DNA from 3 places in the Halomonas sp. GD1P12 genome. Region 1 is predicted to be linked to each of the others. Evidence: predicted binding sites of a transcription regulator. Region 1 holds the regulator's gene; each other region holds the start of a gene.
The links. The regulator LexA, encoded in region 1, represses DNA repair genes until DNA is damaged. The targets are predictions, from matches to a motif close to TACTGTNTANNTANACAGTA.
Positions count from the first base shown of each region.

Region 1 (6,988 bases):
GCCAATATGGTGGATATCGCCGATAAAGAGGAGTCCCGCCGGGAAGCGGTGGCGTCAGGGCGCATCGTCATGGCGCCGGCTACGCTCAAGCTCTTGAGCGACGGCGAGCTTCCCAAGGGCGATGTGCTGGCCACGGCGCGTATCGCCGGTATTCAGGCAGCCAAGCGCACCTCTGAACTGATTCCGCTGTGTCACTCGCTGTCGCTGAGCAAGGTGAGCGTCGACTTTACGCTCGATTTCGACACCGGCGCGGTGAATGTCGAGGCGCTTTGCCGGCTCAGCGGGCGTACCGGTGTCGAAATGGAGGCGCTAACCGCGGTGTCGGTGGCGTGCCTGACGCTTTACGACATGTGCAAGGCGGTCGACAAGGAGATGCGCATCGAGGCGATTCAGCTCGAGAGCAAGCAGGGTGGGGTGCGCGGCGACTATCAGCGCCAGAATGGGCCGATCGTCACCGGTGAGGGTAACCCGGGCGAGGTGAGCGTGGGCGAGCGCTGTAGCGTGTCGCCCTGCGTACGGGTCAAGTTTCTGGCCGAGCTGCGTGAGCAGGTCGGCGAAAGTGATCTATCGCTGTCGCTTTCTGATCTCGAAAGCCGCGACGTGGCCGGGCTCAAGGCGTACCTGAAGGCGCGCGACGCGCGCTTTTCCGCACTGGCGGACAAGCGCACGCTCTGCGCCGTCAACCAGGTGATGGCCAACGATAGCGCGCCAATCACCGATAAAGACGAGATCGCCTTTTTCCCGCCAGTTACCGGAGGCTGAATGCAGACGCCTTCCTCTGAGCAAGCGCTCGCTTCGGGAGCGGATACGCCGCCTATTCACATCCGCGTGCAGCAGGAGGCCTTCATTTTTGATGAGGGCTACGAGACGCTCATCGAACATCGTCAGGATGTCGGGGCGCTGGTGAGCTTCACCGGCCTCGTACGCGATTTCAACGAAACGCCGGACGTCACGGGGCTCACGCTCGAGCACTATCCGGGCATGACCGAAAAGGCGCTCACCGATATCGCGGTGGAGGCCGCTTCGCGCTGGGCGCTCAAAGGCGTGGTGATTGTGCACCGGGTCGGGCATCTGCGCCCGGGGGATCCGATCGTACAAGTGGTGGTGGCCAGCGCTCACCGGCGCGACGCCTTCAGTGCCTGCGACTTCATCATGGATATTCTCAAGACCCGCGCACCCTTCTGGAAAAAGGAGCACTCGCGCCAGGGCGATTACTGGGTCAAGGAGCGCGCCACCGATTTTGACGATGCCGCGCGCTGGTAGGAGGCGATCAAGGAGGGCGTTGGTGGGCGCGTGTAAGGGGCTACCCGGCTCAAGCGCCGGGCGGCTCGGTCGCCATGATCTGAAGGTGCACCTCCGGCAGATGCTGGCAGTGGTGTCCCAGCCAGCGAACCAGCCCCGGCGTCAGTGCTTCTCTGAGTTCGGCGAGGGAGTCGACTTCGATTTCGTCGAGCCGCTCGTCGAGCCAATCGCTAAAGCTCTCTTCGTCGATGGGGCTGGCGCCACTGGCGTCTAGCATCAAACGCCCGATACGCTGCCAGCCGGTCTCAGAAGCGCATACCGGCAGTGCCAGAAACAGCGTGCCGCGCCGCGCGCCGCTCGACTGGCCGTCCGCAAGCCCGGGGTGGCGCGTCACGCTGTTTTGATCCACCACCTGGGGCAACTGCGGGTGGCGCGCCTCAACGCGTAACCCTTCGTTATCCAGACATAGCATATCGCCATTGACCGGGGCCAGCGGCGCCTTGATGCCGAGCTCTTGCGCCAGCGCCTGGTGCGCCTGCTGATGCACCGTTTCGCCGTGAACCGGCAGCAGCGCGGTGGGCCGAACCCAGCGGTAGAGCGTTTTGAGCTCCTCCTGGGCGGGATGGCCGGTGGCGTGAAGCTCCGGGTGGTTGTTCTCGTCGAAAAGCTGAACGCCGAGCTGAGTGAAACGCTTCTTGAGCGCCGCGATCGGGCGCTCGTTGCCGGGAATCGCCTTGGCGGAAAAAATGACGTTATCGCCGGCTTCCAGGTCCATGAACGGGTGGCGGCCCTGGGCCAGGCGCTGGAGCGCGGCGCGCGGCTCGCCCTGGCTTCCGGTGGCGATCACCACCACTTCGTCCGGTGGCAGATAGCCCAGGTCCTGGGGCGGCACCAGCGGCGGAAAATCGTCGAGATAGCCAAGACCGCGGGCCACACCGACCATGCGCTCCATCGAGCGGCCCATCAGGCTCACACGGCGCCCGCTTTGGGCCGCCGCCTGGCCGATCGCCCACACACGCGCCAGATTGCTGGCAAAGCAGGAGACCACCACGCGCCCGGTACAGGCCTTGAGCGTTTGCGTCAGCGCGTTGGCCACCGAACCTTCGCTGCCGGCACTGCCCGGAAGCGGCGCGTTGGTCGAATCACCCACCACCAGATCCAGCGGTGCCAGCGCCTGAAAGTGCGCCGGGTCGACGCTCGGGCCGATCAAAGGCGTCGGGTCGAGCTTCCAGTCGCCGGTGTGCAATACCCGGTAGCCGCCGGCGAGCATCATGATCGCGCAGCTCTCGGGAATCGAGTGGGTCATCAGTAAATAGCGCAGCGTGAACGGGCCCTCTTCGAGGGCATCGTTGGGCTCGATCACGCGAATCGCGGCGCTTGAAAGATTGTGTTCGGCAAACTTGTGACGGAGTAACCCGGCGGCCAGGGGCGTGGCGTAGATCGGGCACTGCCATTTGGGCCAAAGCCAAGCGACCGCGCCGATGTGATCCTCATGGCCATGGGTGATGTAGAGCGCTTTAGGGGTAATCTCAAGCTCGGCCAGCGTATCGGTGCTGGGCACCTGTAGCGGAGCGCTGGGAAGATCCTGTCGAATCATCATCCCGCAATCAATGGCGATCCAGTGACCATCGAAACCATAAAGCGTCAGGTTCATTCCTATTTCACCGCAGCCCCCAAGCGGCAAAATGCGCAGGGGCGGTCGGCGTCGGGGGCGAAGTTGAACGCGGGATGGATCCATTGATTTTGAACAGCCTGAAAAGTAAGACTTTAACTATACGGTAAGGCGGGGGCGGCTAACAATCCTGGCAGTGTTCCCGATCGCCGCTTGCGCTACACTAACGCCCCCCAAGGCCTCAACGGTTCTTGACGACCCCGTCGGGTCGCGTCTTCGAAACGTGTATCAAGAGTGTATTCATGTCGCATTATTACCGTTTAGTGGTTTCCTGCCCCGATCAGGTAGGCATCGTGGCGCGCGTGTCGAGCTTCATTGCTCAGCACGGCGGCTCCATCACCGAGGCGAGCCAGCACTCGGATCTGCAAACGGGCCGATTTTTCATGCGCTACGAGATTCTCGCCGACTCCATCGGCATGAGCGCGGCCGAGCTCGAACAGGCGTTTGCGCCCATCGCCAACGCGTTTTCGATGCAGTGGGCGCTGGTCGATACCCAAAAGCGGCGCCGGGTCGTGATCATGGTGTCGAAAGAGTCCCACTGCCTGGTCGATCTGCTCTACCGCTGGCAGGCTGGCGAGCTCGACTGCGACATCGTGGGCATCATCTCCAACCACCCGGACATGCGCGCGCTAAGCGAGTGGTACGGGATCGATTATCACCACATCGCGGTCGACCCCAGCGACAAGCAGCCCGCGTTCGATGCGGTGCAGCGCCAGGTCGAGGCGCTCGAGGCGGACTGCATCGTGCTGGCGCGCTACATGCAGATTTTGCCGCCGGCGCTCTGTAGCCAATACGCCGGCCAGATCATCAACATCCACCACAGCTTTTTGCCGTCGTTTGCCGGTGCCAAGCCCTATCACCAGGCGTTCGAGCGCGGCGTGAAGCTGATCGGCGCGACCTGCCACTACGTGACCGAAGAGCTCGACGCCGGCCCGATCATCGAACAAGACATCCACCGCGTCAGCCACTGTCACACGCCCACGGATCTGGTGCGCTTTGGCCGCGACGTGGAGAAGTCCGTGCTCGCCCGCGGGCTCAGGTGGCACCTGGAAGATCGCGTGCTGATCGACGGCAACAAGACGGTCGTCTTCAACTAAAAAACGGGGCACGAAAGTGCCCCGTTTTTGGTTTATAAGCTTGAGGATGACAATACGGGCCGCCGTGCCGGGCTGACCGTAGCGAGGGTCTTTCGCCATGGATGGCGAAAGTAGCGCCCAGGGAAGGGTTCACAGCGCCCTCGCGCAGGGTTGCCCGGCACCGCCACATTTCCCTGTCTCAATCGATAGGTCAATTAACCCAGCGCCTGGCCACTGCCGCCGCGAATCACGCCAACGCCGACACCTTCGATATCGAGCTGCTGGGTGCGAAGATCGATTTCGATCGGAGCGAAATCGCTGTTCTCGGCGTGCAGCGTGACCTGGTGGCCGTCGCGGCGAAAACGCTTGACGGTGACTTCGTCCTCGAGGCGCGCCACGACGATCTGGCCGTCGCGTACCCGCTCGGTGCGGTGTACCGCCAGCAGGTCGCCTTCCAGAATGCCGATATCCTTCATCGACAGCCCGCGTACGCGCAGCAGGTAGTCGGCCTTCGGCGTGAAATACTCCGCCGGCAGCGGGCAGTAACGATCGATGTGTTCGGCGGCCAGAATCGGGCTGCCCGCGGCCACTTCGCCGATGATCGGCAGCCCCTGGGTCGCGGATTCGACGCTGTCGCTGGCTTCAGCGGCGGATTCCGCTGCTTCCACCCCTTCCTGATTGGGCAGGCGGATGCCGCGGGAGGTGTGGCGAATGATACGGATGGCGCCCTTGCGCTCGAGCGCGCGCAGGTGCTCTTCGGCCGCGTTGGGTGAGCGAAAGCCCAGCGCTTTGGCGATTTCGGCGCGGGTGGGTGGGTAGCCGTACTCGTTCATGGTCTTCACGATAAAATCGAATACGTGCTGCTGACGAACGGTAAGAGGACGAGGCATGGCTGACTCCAGGGTAAAAGGTAACTATAAAAAATGACTTAAATATATGTGTTTAAGTATACAGTATGTTCCTCTGTCCAGTATATGACTCAAGCCACGGATTATAAAGCCGTTCGCCTTTAAAAGAGGGCATATCAGGGTTTCGCACGATTGAGCCCGGCGTTTTAATGACCTACTATTTCGCGATGTTTTAAACACTCGTTTTCTGGAGGGCGCCATGGCGCAGTCTGATACCGTCACGCGTATTCTGGATACGGCGGAGGTGCTGTTCGCCGAGCGTGGCTTTGCAGAGACCTCTCTGCGCAACATCACTAGCAAGGCGCGGGTGAACCTGGCGGCGGTGAACTACCACTTCGGTTCGAAAAAGGCGCTGATTCAGGCGGTGTTTGCGCGCTATCTCGACCCCTTCAGCCAACGCTTTCACGAAGCGCTGGATGAGCTGCACGCCCGCTATGGTGATGATGAGATTCCTCTGGAAGTACTGCTCGAAACCATGGCCACGACGGTGTTGACCGTGCCGGCCGAGCGCAACAGCTTGAAAGTGTTCATGCGCCTGCTGGGGCTCGCCTACAGTCAGGCTCAGGGCCACCTTCGCCGCTATATCCAGGAGCAGTACGGCGATGTCTTCACTCGCTTTGTCGAGCTCGTTCGCCGCGCCACACCCGGCCTGCCCGACGCCGAGCGCTTCTGGCGGCTGCACTTCATGCTCGGCACGGTGATCTTCACGCTCTCCGGGCTCGATGCGCTGCGCGACATCGCGGCCAAGGAGTACAACGAGCAGGTCTCGGTACGTGATCTGGTGCGCCGACTGCGCCCGGTGGTCGTTGCCGCCATGAACGCGCCGCTTCCCCCGGCGATCGAGGAGGCTCATCATGGCCACGCCCATTCTGGCTGAGCTGCCGCCAACCGAGGCGCCATGGCTTGAAATCGACCTCACCGAGCAGCGCCTTCGCGCCTGGCAGGGAACGCGGGTGGTTCACGAATGCACGGTGTCGTCCGGTGCAAACGGGGTGGGGCAACACGAAGGCAGCGGCCAGACGCCTGGCGGCTGGCACTACGTGCGCGCCTCGATCGGCCAGGGCCTGCCGGAAAACGCGGTGTTTCGCGGGCGCCGCTTTACCGGTGAAGTTTTTAGTCCCACTTTGGGTGAACAAAATCCTGATCGTGACTGGATTTTGACGCGTATTCTTTGGCTCTGCGGGCTCGAGCCCGGGGTCAACCGTGGCGGATCCGTCGACTCCCAACGCCGCTATATCTATCTGCACGGCACTCCACCACATGAGCCCATGGGCGTTGCGGCGTCCCACGGCTGTGTGCGCCTGAGAAATCAGGACCTGCTGTGGGTATTCGAGGTCGCCGTGCCGGGTACGCCGGTTTGGCTTCATACCTGACCCACGACCCGCCGGTTTTGTTTGAGCGCGGCGATCGACTAGAATGAGCGCCCGTTTTGTTGGATAGATGCCGATGACGCAACCGCTTGGCCCGGTCATGCTCGACCTCGAAGGGCCCTTTATCACGCGCGCCGAAAAAGCGCTTCTGGCCGATACCGCCGTGGGCGGGGTGATCCTGTTTTCACGCAACGTCGAAAGCGCCGAGCAGGTCAGCGCACTGTGCCAGGACATACGCCGCATTCGACCCGATCTGCTGCTCGGTATCGACCAGGAGGGCGGTCGTGTCCAGCGCATCAAATCCGGCGTGACGCGCCTGCCTGCCATGGCGCGTATCGGCGAGCTTTACGCCGAAGACCCGGAGCAGGGCGGGCAGCTGGCAAGCGACACCGGCTGGCTGTTGGGCATGGAGATGGCAGCCTGCGGGCTCGACCTGAGCTTCGCGCCGGTGCTCGATGTGGAGAGCGGAGTGTCGAGCGTGATCGGCGATCGCAGCTTCAGCGACAACCCGGAGCACGTCGCCGCGCTCGGCGCTCGCTTCATCCACGGCCTCCACGAGGCGGGCATGGCCGCCATCGGCAAGCACTTTCCCGGCCACGGCGGCATCGAAGCCGACACCCACGTGACGCTTGCCGAAGATTCCCGCTCCCTTGCTGCGCTCAAGGCCCGGGATCTGTTGCCATTTACCCGCCTGGCCTCGCAGCTCGACGGCGTCATGCC
Region 1 covers NZ_CP107007.1:1,620,336-1,627,323, forward strand. The annotation lists gene moaC (cyclic pyranopterin monophosphate synthase MoaC) at 1-762, shown strand, start outside; gene moaE (molybdopterin synthase catalytic subunit MoaE) at 763-1,263, shown strand; gene OCT39_RS07605 (ribonuclease J) at 1,313-2,896, opposite strand; gene purU (formyltetrahydrofolate deformylase) at 3,157-4,011, shown strand; gene lexA (transcriptional repressor LexA) at 4,206-4,880, opposite strand; gene OCT39_RS07620 (TetR/AcrR family transcriptional regulator) at 5,098-5,775, shown strand; gene OCT39_RS07625 (L,D-transpeptidase) at 5,753-6,271, shown strand; gene nagZ (beta-N-acetylhexosaminidase) at 6,345-6,988, shown strand, end outside.

Region 2 (6,988 bases), 240 kb from region 1:
ACCGCCCTGATCCAGTCGTCCTCGACGGTGACCTCGGTGATCGTTGGCATGGTGGCCGGGGGGCTGCCGGTCGCGGTGGCGGTACCCATGGTCATGGGGGCGAACATCGGCACCACGGTGACCAATACGCTGGTGAGCCTGGGCCACGTCAACGACAAGAACGAGTTTCGCCGCGCCTTTGCCGCCGCCACCGTGCACGACTTCTTCAATCTGCTGGCCGTGGTGATTTTGCTTCCCATCGAGATCCTGTTCCACCCGCTGGAGCGCATGGCCGGCGCCGTGGCCGGCGTTTTCTATGGCGATGCCGATCTTTCGCTGGATAACGTCAATATCGTGGGCCAGCTGACTCAGCCGGTGACGGACACGGCAGATCAGTTGGTGGCGAGTTTGCCGGCGGTGGCCGGTGGTATCGCCTTGATCGTCATCGGCGTGGCGCTGATTTTTCTCTCCATTCGCTACATCGGCAAGCTGTTGAAGACGCTGATGGTTGGGCGCGCCAGGCAAATCATGCTCAGCGCCATCGGCCGCGGGCCGTTCACCGGCGTGGCCTCCGGGGCGCTGGTGACGATGCTGGTGCAGTCGTCCTCCACGACCACCAGCCTGATGGTGCCCATGGCCGGCTCTGGCGCGTTCACGCTGCGCCAGATCTATCCGTTCACCATCGGCAGCAATATCGGCACCACCATGACGGCGCTGCTGGCCGCCACGGCGATTTCCGGCGCCACGGCGCTGTTGGCGCTGGAGATCGCCCTGGTGCATCTGCTTTTCAATCTGTGCGCCGTGCTGATCATCGGCGGACTGCCGTTTCTGCGTCTGCTACCGGTGAAAGGGGCGCAGTGGCTGGGCCGGGTCGCCGCCGAGCGCAAGGCGCTGGCCGCCGGCTGGGTGCTGGGCGTGTTCATCGCGCTGCCGGCCCTGCTGATCGCTGTTACCGTACTGTAAGGAGGGCGCCATGAGTATTGAACAAGGTTCCAGGCCAAGCCTGCACACCACCTCGACCGCCGAACTCAAGGCGATGTTGAACGACTCGGTGGAGATCATCGACGAAATTCGCGCTGAGCTCGACGCCCGAGAAGCCCAGACTCAGGAGCTCGAAAAGATGGACACCCTGATGGTCGAGGCGAGGCCGAAGCTTCAGGAGATTCGCGGCTTCTTCGCGCTGGTGCTCGACGAGCTCAAGGCGCGGCGCGGCCCGAACCGTTAGCGCTGGCTAGTCGAACAGGTCGCCCTGAGCGCGGGGTGGCCTGAAGTCGCGCGTGTTGAGCCCCTGCTCGGCGCGGGGCTGCATGCCCCATTGACGGCTGGCGCGCTTGAAGCGCTGCTCGATCATGTCGACGAACACGCCTTCACCGCGAAAGCGCTTGCCGAACGCCGCCTCGTTGGTCTTGCCGCCCCGGCACTGGCGAATCAGGCTCATCACCTTGTCGGCGCGCTCGGGATAGTGGGCCATCAGCCACGCCTGGAACAGCGGCGCGACTTCGCGGGGCAGGCGTAGAAGCATCCAGCTCGCGGTGCGCGCGCCGGCGCCGCGGGCCGCTTCGATCAGCCGCTCGATTTCGTGGTCGGTCAGCCCCGGTATCACCGGCGAGATCAACACCCCCACCGGCACCCCGGCGGCGCTGAGTTCGCGAATCACCTTCAGCCGTGCCTGGGGCGAAGCCGCTCGCGGCTCCAGGGTGCGCTTCAAGTCGCCGTCCAGGCTCGTCAGACTCACCAGCACCCGCACCAGCCGGTGCTCGGCCATGCGCTTTAGAAGGTCCAAGTCGCGCAGCACGAGACTTCCCTTGGTCACCAGCGTGACCGGGTGGCGGCATTCGAGCAAAAACGCGAGCAGGCTCCGAGTGGTGCGATATGTCGCCTCGATTGGTTGATAACAGTCGGTGTTGCCGGAAAGATTGATCGGCCGGCAAACGTAGCCGGGTTTCGCGAGTTCGTCGCGCAGGTGCTCGAGCATGCCGGTACGCGCGATCAGCCGGGTTTCGAAATCGAGCCCCGGCGACATGTCCCAGTAGGCGTGCGAGGGCCGAGCGAAGCAGTAGATGCAGCCATGCTCGCAGCCGTGGTAAGGATTGAGCGAGCGATCAAAGGAGAGATCCGGTGAGCTGTTCCACGCAAGCGCGCTCTTGCTTGGCTCCTCGCGTACCTCGGTGGCAAGGCTTAAAGGGGCGTGCTCCTGCCACCAGCCGTCGAATTCCTCGACGCTGACACTCGGCGCAAAGCGGTTGTGCGGGTCGAACGTTGCCCCGCGGCCCTTGTGAACGATACTGCCCGGGGGGAGGGCGCGTGAATCCGACATGACGCTATCCGATCGGCAATAGGTTGACTGTATGAATATACACTATATTACCGCTCATGCTAACGACAACCGCTGGCCGTGGTGAACGGCGTGTCACTGAAATCGCGCTAAACGTTCATCCCGCTGTCATCTGGCGTGGCTAATTTAAGTCTCTCTTAATCAATGACTTGGATGAACAGCATGGTCGCTTTCAAACGCTGCGCGCTCGCGCTTGCTTTAGGGTCCGTTTTTGCCACGCCGGCGCTTGCCCAACCACACGGTGCCAAAAACGTCATTCTGATGATCACCGACGGCGCGGGCATCGAAACCTTCCGCGCCGCCAGCTACTACCGCCACGCAGTGCTGGGCCAGGAAGTGTACGACGACTTCGACACTCAGGTCTTCACCGCCACCTACCCGCTGACCACCGCCACCGAGCCGACCATGAGCGACGAAGGCAAGGTCGAGTTCGACCCCGCCGAGCTCTGGAGCGATGAGGCGGCCGAGGGCGTGGGCTTCGAGGGCAAACTGGGCGACTACGACGGCTATTTCGCCGGCTACAACTACGCCCGCGAGAACTTCACCGACAGCGCCGCCGCCGGCACGGCGCTGGCCACCGGCCAGAAGACCTACAACAGCGCCATCAACTGGTCGAACAATGACGAGCGCATGAAGCACATCGGCGAGTACGTGGTCGAAAGCGGTCGGGCGCTGGGCGTGGTGAGCTCGGTGCAGCTGAGCCACGCGACGCCCGCCGCGTTTCTGGGCCACAGCCCCAGCCGCAACGAATACGCAGCACTCGGTGAAGAGATCATCGATTCCGGACTTGCCACCGTGGTGTTCGGCGCCGGCCACCCGTACTTCGACGACGCCGGTAACGCGGTCGACAATCCGGACGAAGACGCCTTTCGCTACGTGGGCGGCGAAGCCACCTGGCAGCGTGTGCTCGACGGCGACACCGATTACCAGTTGATCGAAAGCCGCGACGACTTCGAGGCGCTGGCCAACGGCGAGCTGACCCTCGAGGCGGACAAGGTGCTGGGCGTGGCGCAGAACCACGCCACGCTGCAGTTCAACCGCCCGGGCGTGGAAGCTGGCAACCTGATCGAGAACGTGCCGAACTTGCCGACGCTGACCCGCGGCGCGCTCGAAGTGCTCAAGCAAAACGACGAAGGCTTTTTCCTGATGGTCGAAGGCGGCGCCGTCGACTGGGCCGCGCACGCCAACAACCTGCCGCGCCTGGTCGAGGAGCAGGTCGATTTCAATGAAGCGGTGGAAGCTGCGGTCGAGTGGGTCGAGGCGAACAGCGACTGGGACGAGACGATGATCATCGTTACCACCGACCACGGCAACGGCCTGCTGCAGGGCCCGGATTCGGATCAGAACGCCTACAGCCCGATCGTAAGCCAGGGCGCCGGCGCGCTGCCGCTGGTACGCTGGCACTCGGATAACCACACCCGCGAGCTCGTGCCGCTTTACGCCCAGGGCGCCGGCGCCGAGTACTTCCTCGATGTGGCCCAGCCCGATGAAGGCCTCTCCACCTACGGTGTGGACGAAAACGCCCAGCAGTGGGTGGACAACACCGATGTATTCCGCGCCGCGATGAACGCGCTCGGTATCGACGAGGACAGCGACACGCCGTAACGTCCCTGTGCAGGCATAAAGCCCCCGGTGAGTAATGGCCGGGGGCTTTTTTGTGCGTGTTTTAGAACGCGTGCGATGAACGTATGCTGACGGTTTTGCCGGGAGTCTTCATGCGCGCCTTCTCGATCATCGCGATTCGCCTTCTCGCCGTCTATCTCGTGACCCGCCCGCTCATGGCGCTGGCGTCGTCGCTGCCCGCGGCCTTCGCTACGGCAGAGGCGTTCGAAGACTGGCGACTACTGTTCTCCGCCAGTCTCGTGCTGCCGTGTTTGCTGGGCGTGCTTTTATGGTTCAAGGCGCCCGCGCTTGCGCAAAGGCTTCACCCGAATGAGTCGGCGTCTGACAGCGTGGTAGGGGAGGCGGGGCTCGTGCGTGCGGGCAGCTTTCTCATCGGCGTGTATCTGGTGGTACAGCACCTGAGCAGTCTGCTTTCCCGCTGGCAGTGGGGCGGGGGGCTCGACATCGGCTCGCTCGCCGCGCTCCTGATCGGCCTGGCGCTGATACCGGGGGCCAGCGCCATGGGTAAACTGTTCCATCGATTGCGGGAATTTTAATGGGCTTGGGAACTCGCCATGCGCTCGCGTGTCGATTTGGGTAAGATGGTACCCGCTACATCTTTGGTATAAGAATGATGGGCTTGTAAAGTCACTGTCGTAAAAGGTCACCGCCGTTTGAGCCCGCGGCATCAGGTCACCGACATTGGTTAAAGAGGTCGTTAGTCATATGAGAACTCCCCATGACGTGCTCAACGAGTGGATGCAGGCAATCAACAACGCCGACGTCGAAGCGCTGCTGTCGCTCTACGATGAGAACGCCGTACTGATTCCCACCTTTTCCAACCGTATTTCCAACACCCGCGAGAAGCATCGCGACTATTTCGAGCGCCTGGGCGCGCGCCCGGGTCTGAGCATCACGCTGCACGAAAAGACCCTGATCATTCAGGAAGTCTCCGAAACCGTTGCCGCGCTGACCGGCCTCTACAACTGGCGCTTTGAGGTCGAAGGCGAGCTTCTGAACTTCGAGGCGCGCTTTAGCTACGTCGTTGATCTTTCGAAAGAAGCGCCGATTTTGCACCACCACTCCTCGCAAATTCCGCGTATGCTGTAAGGTTGTCGGCACCCGAAAAACGCCAGGCTATTCGAGCCTGGCGTTTTCATTTTTAAAGGTTTTATTCATGTTCGAGCTTCCCGCTCTTCTTATCATCGACATGCAGCGCGGCATGAGCGACCCCGCTGTAGGGGCTCGCAACAATACGTACGCCGAGGCGAATATTGCGCGCCTGCTCGGCGCGTGGCGTCATGCTCAGGGCCCTGTCGTTCACGTACGCCATATCTCCCGCTCGCCAGATTCCCCTTTCTGGCCGGGACAATGCGGCGTCGAGTTCCAGCCGGCACTGGCGCCGTGGGAAGGCGAGCACGTGGTCGAGAAGAACGTTCCCGATGCTTTTATCCATTCGGGTCTCGAGCGCTGGCTTCGCGTGCGCGATATTCAGCGTCTCGTCGTCGTGGGTGTCAGCACCAGCAACTCGGTGGAGGCCAGCGTGCGAAGCGCGGGTAATCTCGGCTTCGATGTCACGGTCGTTCATGACGCTACCTTCACCTTCGCCAAACGCGATTATGCTGGGGTGGAACGCTCGGCTGACGAGGTTCACGCCATGTCGCTTGCGAATCTGAATGGGGAGTACGCGCGTATCCGCTCGACCGAAGAAATGCTCGATGAGGCGTTAGAAGAATGATTGAACTGGCAATGGCGGGAATCTCCCTGTTTGGTTTGGGTGACTGGACCTGTACCTCGGACAATGTCTACCCGGACGGCATGGAAGAGCACATCGAAAGTCGCGTCACGACACGAAAGGATCTCACCTATGAGGAAACGCTGACGCTCGACTATCGAACGAGCAGCGTTCCGGGAAGCCATTCGCGTCTGCAGGTCTTCATCACCGGGCATAAGGACGTTGTCGGCCACACGTTCATTGCCTACCCCGAAGAGATAGAACTCGTTCCTCGCACGGATGAGCTCAGATTGTTTTCGCCCGAGTTTCTCGAAGCAAGCCGCGCTTTTTATCTCGAGCCTTCGGCGCCGATCGAAGTGGTCTCCCGCGATGAACACGCCATGATTCTGCGCCTCAAGGAGTCCGGCGAAGAAACGACCTGCCAGGCAGTGAGCGCAGGGGCATAGCGTTTTTTCAAGCGTTAGAACAGCCAGCGCCAAAGCGCTGCGCAGACGATACCCACGGCGATGGACGCAAGCGGGCTTTTTAACGCGACCGCCACCAGCCCGGCGGCAAGGGCCGCGACGCGGGTGGCGTGATCGCCGTCGACGATCATCGGCGTCAGGATGGCGATGAGTACCGAGCTCGACATGGCGTCGATAAAAAGGCGCACGTTCGGTCCAAGCGTCAGTCGCGCCATGACGATCAGCCCCAGCACCCGCGAGCCATAGCCGACAAGTACCATGATCGAAATGGCCGCAAGCGACGACCAGACGGTCGGTGTCATCATTCGCTCACCTTCACGCTCTGGTATCGGGCAAGCAGCACTGCGACGCCCCCACCGGTCAGTGCCCCTACCATGACGTGAAGAAAGGGCGGCAGCCACCAGTACGCCAAAAGCGCGCTAGTGCCCGCCGCAAGCCAGGGCAGCACCATGAACGCTCGCGGCCGATTGCCGATCACGATCACCAGCAGAAAGCAGAGCATGATCATATCCAGCCCGAAGCGCTCCGGGTGAGTGATGCCACCGCCGAACACGAGCCCCACGCCGGTTCCCAGCACCCAGGCCGCCCAAAGCGCAATACCGCCGCCCAGCAAAATACCGACATTGCGCTCGCCCTGGTGGTATTTGGAAAGCGCCAGCGCCCAGTTCGAATCCGTCACCAGGAAAATGACCGCAAACCGCTGCCGGCGCGGTAAAGGCGCAAGCCAGGGGTAGAGCGAGGCGCCCATCAGCATGTGCCGAGTGTGAATCGCAAGTGTCGTACCTGCCAGTGCCAGCAGCGGCAGCGGCGCTTGCCAAAGTTCCAGCGCGGCGAATTGCGAGGGGGCGGCGAACACCAGCGCGCTCATCGACA
Region 2 covers NZ_CP107007.1:1,383,093-1,390,080, forward strand. The annotation lists gene OCT39_RS06430 (Na/Pi symporter) at 1-942, shown strand, start outside; gene OCT39_RS06435 (hypothetical protein) at 953-1,204, shown strand; gene OCT39_RS06440 (PA0069 family radical SAM protein) at 1,211-2,296, opposite strand; gene OCT39_RS06445 (alkaline phosphatase) at 2,477-3,919, shown strand; gene OCT39_RS06450 (hypothetical protein) at 4,030-4,473, shown strand; gene OCT39_RS06455 (nuclear transport factor 2 family protein) at 4,643-5,026, shown strand; gene OCT39_RS06460 (cysteine hydrolase family protein) at 5,094-5,654, shown strand; gene OCT39_RS06465 (hypothetical protein) at 5,651-6,097, shown strand; gene OCT39_RS06470 (AzlD domain-containing protein) at 6,112-6,420, opposite strand; gene OCT39_RS06475 (AzlC family ABC transporter permease) at 6,417-6,988, opposite strand, start outside.
Region 2: OCT39_RS06440 (PA0069 family radical SAM protein) is a predicted target of LexA. The motif match lies at 2,322-2,341, and genes of this name have one in related genera.

Region 3 (6,988 bases), 1.4 Mb from region 1:
AGGGTTGGTTTATGACGGAGCAACGTTCGCTAGATCCCAAAAATGATCCCGTACATGCCGCTCATGAAGTCGTTCTTGAGATGATCAGGTCCGACCAAATCATTTCGTCCGGAAATACCGCTTACGGAACCATGAGAGGTGAGCAGCTCGCCGATACCGCTATCGCTGCTCACAAGAAGTTGGTCGAGTACTACAAGACGTTGTCGTGAGCTGATCCAGGCCAACCCGCAACGCATTCGCCAGATTGATGGCCGCTTCGCTGAGGACTTTGCCGGGCGTGCTTTGCTTTGCCAAAGCGCCCACGACCTCAACCATCACGCCTTCGGCCAAGGCTTGTTGGCGTGCCGTGAGCTGAAAAGCTGAGGCTTGGGAGTCGGTGTCTTTAGGCGCCGTTGCGTCAGGCTTGATCGCCTTGATCGACCACGTGTGGCTAGGTGCTTTTTCATCGAGCTGGAAAGTGGCGGTGGTATCAGTTGCGCCCAGCTCGTTGGCGCCACGGATGACGTCGAGAAGCTCATCGAGTGTCATTGTTTGTTGCTGGCAGGTGGCGTTAAAGCTTTCGAGTCCAAGCCGCGCAACGTCGACAGAGAGTGGGCCTTGGGTTTCCTCGATAGTGACGTGTTGCACCGTGATGCGCGGTGAGGTTTCAGCAGGTGTGGCCATGGCAGTGGCTCCCTTGCAAAGTGAAATGAAGTGAAAGACATCGATAGAATGGTACCGAACGGTGACCATGTCAATAGTTGAGAGGACATAATGGTTTCATTGGGTGAAAGGCTTAGGGAAGAGAGGGAGCGTCTGGGGATGTCTCAAACCCAGTTCGGTGACCTTGCCCATGTAACTAAAAAGTCCCAAATGCTTTACGAAGCTGACCAGCGCAGCCCGAAAGGCGACTACTTGACCGCCATCGCTTCGCAAGGAGTCGATGTGCAGTACATCTTGACCGGGAACCGGACGGTTTCTTCAAATGTTGAATTGCTCGACCTGGCTGAAGGCATGGCTTCGATACCGATGTACGACATAGAAGCCGCCGCCGGCGCCGGGCGCAGCTTTGAGGGCGAGCCGATCAAGACGACCTTGCAGTTCCCGCGTAGCGAGTTGACCGCTCAGGGGCTCGACCCGGCGCAGATCGTGGGCGTGCAGGTGCGGGGGGATTCGATGGACGGCACCCTGGCGGATGGCGACTGGGTGCTGGTGAACCGGGCGGCTCGCGATCCGAAGCAGGAAGGGGTGTTCCTGCTGCTGGTGAGTGGGGAGCGGCGGATCAAGCGTGTTCAGCGGTTGGCCGGGGGCGCGCTGTACCTGATTAGTGATAACGAGCTGTACCAGCCGGAGATGATCAAGCCACAGGATATGGGAGATTTGGAGATTCTGGGGCGGTGCGAGATTCGGATTGGGCGGGTGGTGTGATGAAATATTATCCCCCTAAGCATCGTGCTAAGTCGTTCACTTGTCCATTCTGCGATGTTTATTCCAAAGTCGCCTGGTTTAACTGGCAATTGAACCAAGTCAGAACTCTTGTTGAGAGAGCCCAGTGTCAGCATTGCGGTGGTGCAACTTTATGGTTTGGTACGGAATACCGTGAACTTTCTGGGCAACTAATTTTTCCTTTGATTTCAGGCGCCCCTTTTCCTCATCAGGATATGCCTGAAGATGCGAAAAAAGATTATTTAGAAGCACGTGATGTTCTTCCACACTCTTCGAGAGCCGCAGCAGCTTTACTTCGCCTAGCACTTCAGCGCTTATGTATTCACCTTGGTAAAAACTCGAAAATCGATAGGGCCATTGGTGAGCTCGTTCAAGATGGTTTGCCTCAAGCCGTACAAAAAGCACTCGATGCTATTCGAATTATTGGTAATGAGTCTGTTCACCCAGGTGAGCTGAAAGATGAAGATATCGATAAAAGCGTTGGCTCCATGTTTGAGCTTTTGAACTTTATTGTTCAAGACAGGATTACCCGATTTAAAGAGATTGACGCGCTTTATGAGAGTTTGCCTGAGGGTAAGCGGCAGGGGGTTGAGAAGCGTGATTCATCTAATTGATTACTATAATTAAGGTAACTGTATGAGTTATGAAGAGTCCAGCGGTTTTTTTTGTGAGTTAAAGCCAATAACAGTTGCTAATAATATAGCTTCTGATTTGAAGCTTGTGAATAATTATTACTTCAAGGTTGTTGGGCATCATAAGTTCAAAGTTATGGGTTATAATGCTAATGGGCTGATGAAAGAGGGCGAAGCTGAGCTTGTAAAAGACGATGAATTTGATCAAGATGATATTCAAGGCTCTTTTATAGAAAATAATAAAGAAATCAAATTTAAAATAGAGCCTTTGAATCTGTTTAAAGAAAGTGTTTTCTTTGGATCAGGTGTATGGATTGAATATGGCGAAAACAATAACCCTAGGCAAAAATATAATATTAGAATTTGGGATGCTTCTTTTTATAATCAAGATCCTAGTTTTCTAAATCAACTGTTTGGCGTTAATAAAGAGCTTGAGTCGAGAATTCATTATTTTAACGAAAGCTTTAAGAAGCAAGAGGTTGGTTTAACAAAATTGTCGAAGCAAATTGAAGACGCATATTCTAATATGCAGTCTTACAACGAGCATAGTGATTCTTTGGCTGAAAGTCTGGCAGAAGCAAAAAATCTTCTAAAGAATGTGAATAATATCCACAATAATCTTGAAAAGAATAGAGCGTATTTAGACATTTTAATAGGTGATAACGAAAAGCTTACCTATGATGCCAAATCAATTTTAGAAAAAGCTGCAGCGGTAACCTCTGCATCAGAAAGCGTACAGAAAAAAGCTGATGAAGTGCTTGGGAGTGCTGTAACTGTTCAGTTGGCGAAGTCATTTAAAGAACGTAAAGAGGCTGCAGCTGCACTAAGAGTTACGTATGATATTATTTTTTATGCTTCTCTTGGCGTCGGTTTAATTATTGCGCTATCTCTGTTTGCTTGGTCAGACTTTGAGCCTAATGATTTTTGGAGTTACGTCCACTTCTTTTTAACTAGATTAACTCTTTTTGGTGTGCCTCTCTGGCTTGGTGTATTTGCTTCAAAAAAATCTTCGCTTCTTACTAGGCTAGAGGAGTTTTATGCTCAAAAACAAACTTTAGCTGAGTCTTATGAAGGTTATAAGTCAAGATTGTTAGAGATCGGAGATGAAGTTTCTGAAGATTTGAAAGAGTTGATGAGAATAAATCTTCTCTCTATTAGTCGAGATTCTCAAATGGTTATTGATGGAGCAGCTAAAGAAAAACATAGCCCTATCGAGCAGTTGTTACTTTGGCGTAAAAATAAAGAAAGTGAATAAAAGGAATTTTGTTAGGTTGGTGGGTATTTGCAGGGTATACAAATGATCGGTTTTACTTATCAAGTAACAGGTAGCGTTATTAAGGATTTTCTAGCTAGTAAGGGAGTCTCAAAGCAAAGTCCAATGTGTTTTAGCGGCGAAATAAGTATTTCAGTTTTCGATCCGCATGGGGAACTTTCGGGCCGAGTCCAAGGATTAGCCCCGGCGGTAAGTGTGATTCATGAGCTACCAGATGGCTCCCAGCGCGGTTATGGAACAGTGCTTGCGTCACCTTGAGCAAGAGGTTGCCATCATTAAGGAAACGACGGCCACCAAGGAAAGCTTGGCCAAGACCGAAACCAACATTATTAAATGGAATGTGGGTATCATCGTGGCGGTCTCTGCCTTGGTGTTTGCTATCATCCGGTTTGCGGGCGGCTAACTGCCGTCCAACTGTTCCTTTTTAGCCTGACTACCCGCCTAAAATTGCTCCTAGCGCTGCTACCAGTGCTGGATGCTTGGACATCTCCCATAGGTCTGTTTTCCACTTTTGCTTCTGCTCGGACGGGATGTTCTGCGATTGGTCGATTGCCCGCTCTAGCTGTTGAAAGTAATGGTTTACCTCGGTGTTTTGCACAGAAACGGTTGCATACCCGTTCGTAGTGGCGATCGCCGATTGGTTAAATGAGCCACTGAAGTGATTATTAACGGTTTGAGGTGGCTGTTTGGGTACTCCTATGTCGCTGGGTTCTAATGTTCGTATGCCAAGTGGGGTTAAATGAGCAACATGGCATCCAATTACTGTTCGAACGATCCCTTGTTCGTGAAGCATGCCCACTACATTTTCGACTTGTGACCATGGTATCCCTAGCTCTGAGGCTATTTGTTTCATATCGACCATACCGTTATTTCCTTGGTCATACTCACTCAGCATCCGGTTGGCAATTGCCTGCTTAATTTGCTGTGTATTCATTTCTATTTCTCTCGATGTATAGACTAATGAAAATTCATAGTCGCATAAATTTTGATCAAAATCCGCAAACTCATAACCCTTGAGTGCTGGGATTTTTTTCAGTAATAAGTTCTAGGATTCGGCGCAGTGCGGCGCATCACTCGTGCTAGAGTCAGCAAGGGAACGCGGATGCGAGTGAGCTACTTTGGGCCGATCATATTGGGTTTTACTCCATTGGCCGACCCCTCATCTGTATAAGCCCGCATCAACTCCCCCCACTGCGTCGTATACCGTGGGCTTCGGTGCGCGCACCGCAAATGCCACGGCGCGTGCTTCTCCGGTAGTCCCAAGCGCACCGTGCCTTTCCCCATCTTCTCGTTCAGTTCGTCCATCGTGGCCATGAGCTTCTGGCTGCGCTGGCGGTCTTCTTCCGTTTGCGGTGTGTCCATCAGGCTGAGCTGTTGGCGGTGCTGGTCGGTGAGGTCCAGCATCATCACGCCGGCTTTCTTGTAGCCGTACTTGGGCCGGTAGATGCGGTTCAGGCCTTCGCTTGCGGCGTGGAGGATCTCGCGGGTGTCCTGGGTGGGGCGTTCGAGTTCGACGACCACGCTAGGGGAGTACTGCGGCTGGTCCGGCCGGAAGCGGTCCGTCTTGAGGAATACCAGCACCGCCCGGGCGAGGCTCTTTTGCGCGCGCAGCTTTTCGGCGCCGCGCTGGGCGTGGTGGCGGATCGCCCCGGCGAGGTCGCTGAGGTTGCCGGTGGAGCGCCCGAACGATCGGCTGGTCATGATGCGCTTTTTGGGCTCGGCCAGGTCGTTCATTTCCAGGCAGCTGATCCCGCGCAGCTCAAGCACCGTGCGTTCCATGTTCACGCTGAACTTGCGGCGCAGGCGCTTGGCATCCGCTTCACGGAGATCCCACGCCGTTTTGATGCCCATGACTTGCAGGCGCTCGGTGAGGCGGCGGCCGACGCCCCACACGTCGCCCACGTCGATCTGTTGGAGCAGAGCGCGGGCCTCGGCAGTGTCCGCGTGGAGGATGCATACGCCCGGGTAGCCCGGGTGCTTCTTGGCGATGCGGTTGGCCAGCTTGGCGAGGGTATGGGTGGCGGCCACGCCGACGCAAACCGGAATGCCGGTATAGCGGCCCACCTTCCAGCGCAGGCCCTTGGCGTGGTGTAGCAGGGCCTCGGGCTCGAAGCCGTCCATGCGCACGAACATCTCGTCGATGGAGTAGGGCTCCACGCCGGCGGTTTCTTCCTCGAGGATGCTTTGCACCCGGTGAGACATGTCGCCGTAGAGCTCGTAGTTGGAGGAGTAGAGGATGATCTCGCCGCGTTCGACCTGGTGGCGTACCAGGTGCGCGGGCGTGCCCATCTCGATACCCAGCGCCTTCAGCTCGTTGGAGCGGGCGATGATACAGCCGTCGTTGTTGGACATGATGCCCACCGGGCGGCCCTTGAGCTTGGGGTTGAACACGCGCTCGCAGCTCACGTAAAAATTATTGCAGTCGACCAAACCAATCATTCTTAACCTCCCTGTTGTGTAAGACTGTCGTTTTATACAGTATTAGACAATGAGAAGGCGAGAGGCAAATTCGCCGGGACGAACCGCAGAACAGGACGACGACATGCGCGTGAACTATCTAGGCCCCGCCGTAGTGGGGGTGGAGCATCCGGCGGTGGTGGATTTCGACCAGCGCCGATTTTTGCCGAGCCATTTTCTGGTGGAAGTTGGCGAGGATGCCGCGCCCGGCGGGCCGTGGATGGAAGGCGACGTACTGGTGGTGGATGAGGCGCGCTCGTATGGCCACGCGGATCTGGTGGTGGCCGAGGTAGGCGGCGAGTACCGGCTGTTCAAGACCCACCGCGTGGGCGAGCGCTGCCGCCTGCTACCCGCCACCGGCGGCGAGGGGTGCTTCATCAAGGCGGAGCAGTTCAAGGGGGTGGTGGTCCGGCAGGCGCGGTGCTGGGCGGTGTAGGTGATCGCTGACGATGCGTGTCCTTTTCTGCTTACGGCGAAGTGACTCAAGGTTTGCCACGTTGAAAGTGTCGCCTGAAAGCACGCGGTTTACCGCCCGAGAACTGCGACGGATGAGCACCCGCCAAGGAGGGCGGGCCTACACGAAAAAGCCCCGGCTGAAGACCGGGGCTTTGGATTACGGCGATCCGCTGTTTTGCTTTAAGAGCTCTTGGACAGTTTTGAAGCACTCTGATACGGTTTCGTTAGTCCCTTTTTCTTCTGATCCTTGAATACCGCCATAAATTTGTGATGAGAACTTTAGGCCAGTGATCCAGAGGGTGATGCCTAAGACGGCCATTAATGTAGTAGGTAAAAACAGAAGTAGATATATAGTCCAATGCCCCGAGTTGGCTATATCAGCATCTAACTCTATCCATTGGAAGAGATTCAATATTTCACGCGTTTGTGGCAATGAGAAAAAACCAACCAAGAAAATTATGATAGCACCAGTAACGGATAACTTGAGGAAGTTTTTAGATGCCGTTTTGGTACGCGTGATGATTTGCTCGACTTGTTGCGTACCTTGGGTATGACGAGCAACCTTGTCACGATTCAGATCATCATCATGCCGCTGACGAAGCTTTTTGCCGACTTCGTCTGACTGTTCTGGAGTTTCCGTTCCCGTCCAATCTTCTTCATTGTAATCGTCAGGGCTAGAACGCTTGTCTAGCCCCAATGGCTCGGTGTTTTCTTCATTCGAATCACTGAGGCTAGGAGGCTTTTC
Region 3 covers NZ_CP107007.1:3,066,111-3,073,098, reverse strand. The annotation lists gene OCT39_RS14125 (hypothetical protein) at 160-663, opposite strand; gene OCT39_RS14120 (S24 family peptidase) at 802-1,407, shown strand; gene OCT39_RS14115 (DUF4145 domain-containing protein) at 1,407-2,039, shown strand; gene OCT39_RS14110 (hypothetical protein) at 2,062-3,312, shown strand; gene OCT39_RS14105 (hypothetical protein) at 3,533-3,733, shown strand; gene OCT39_RS14100 (hypothetical protein) at 3,764-4,264, opposite strand; gene OCT39_RS14095 (Y-family DNA polymerase) at 4,444-5,769, opposite strand; gene OCT39_RS14090 (hypothetical protein) at 5,873-6,223, shown strand; gene OCT39_RS14085 (hypothetical protein) at 6,401-6,988, opposite strand, start outside.
Region 3: OCT39_RS14095 (Y-family DNA polymerase) is a predicted target of LexA. The motif match lies at 5,792-5,811, and genes of this name have one in related genera.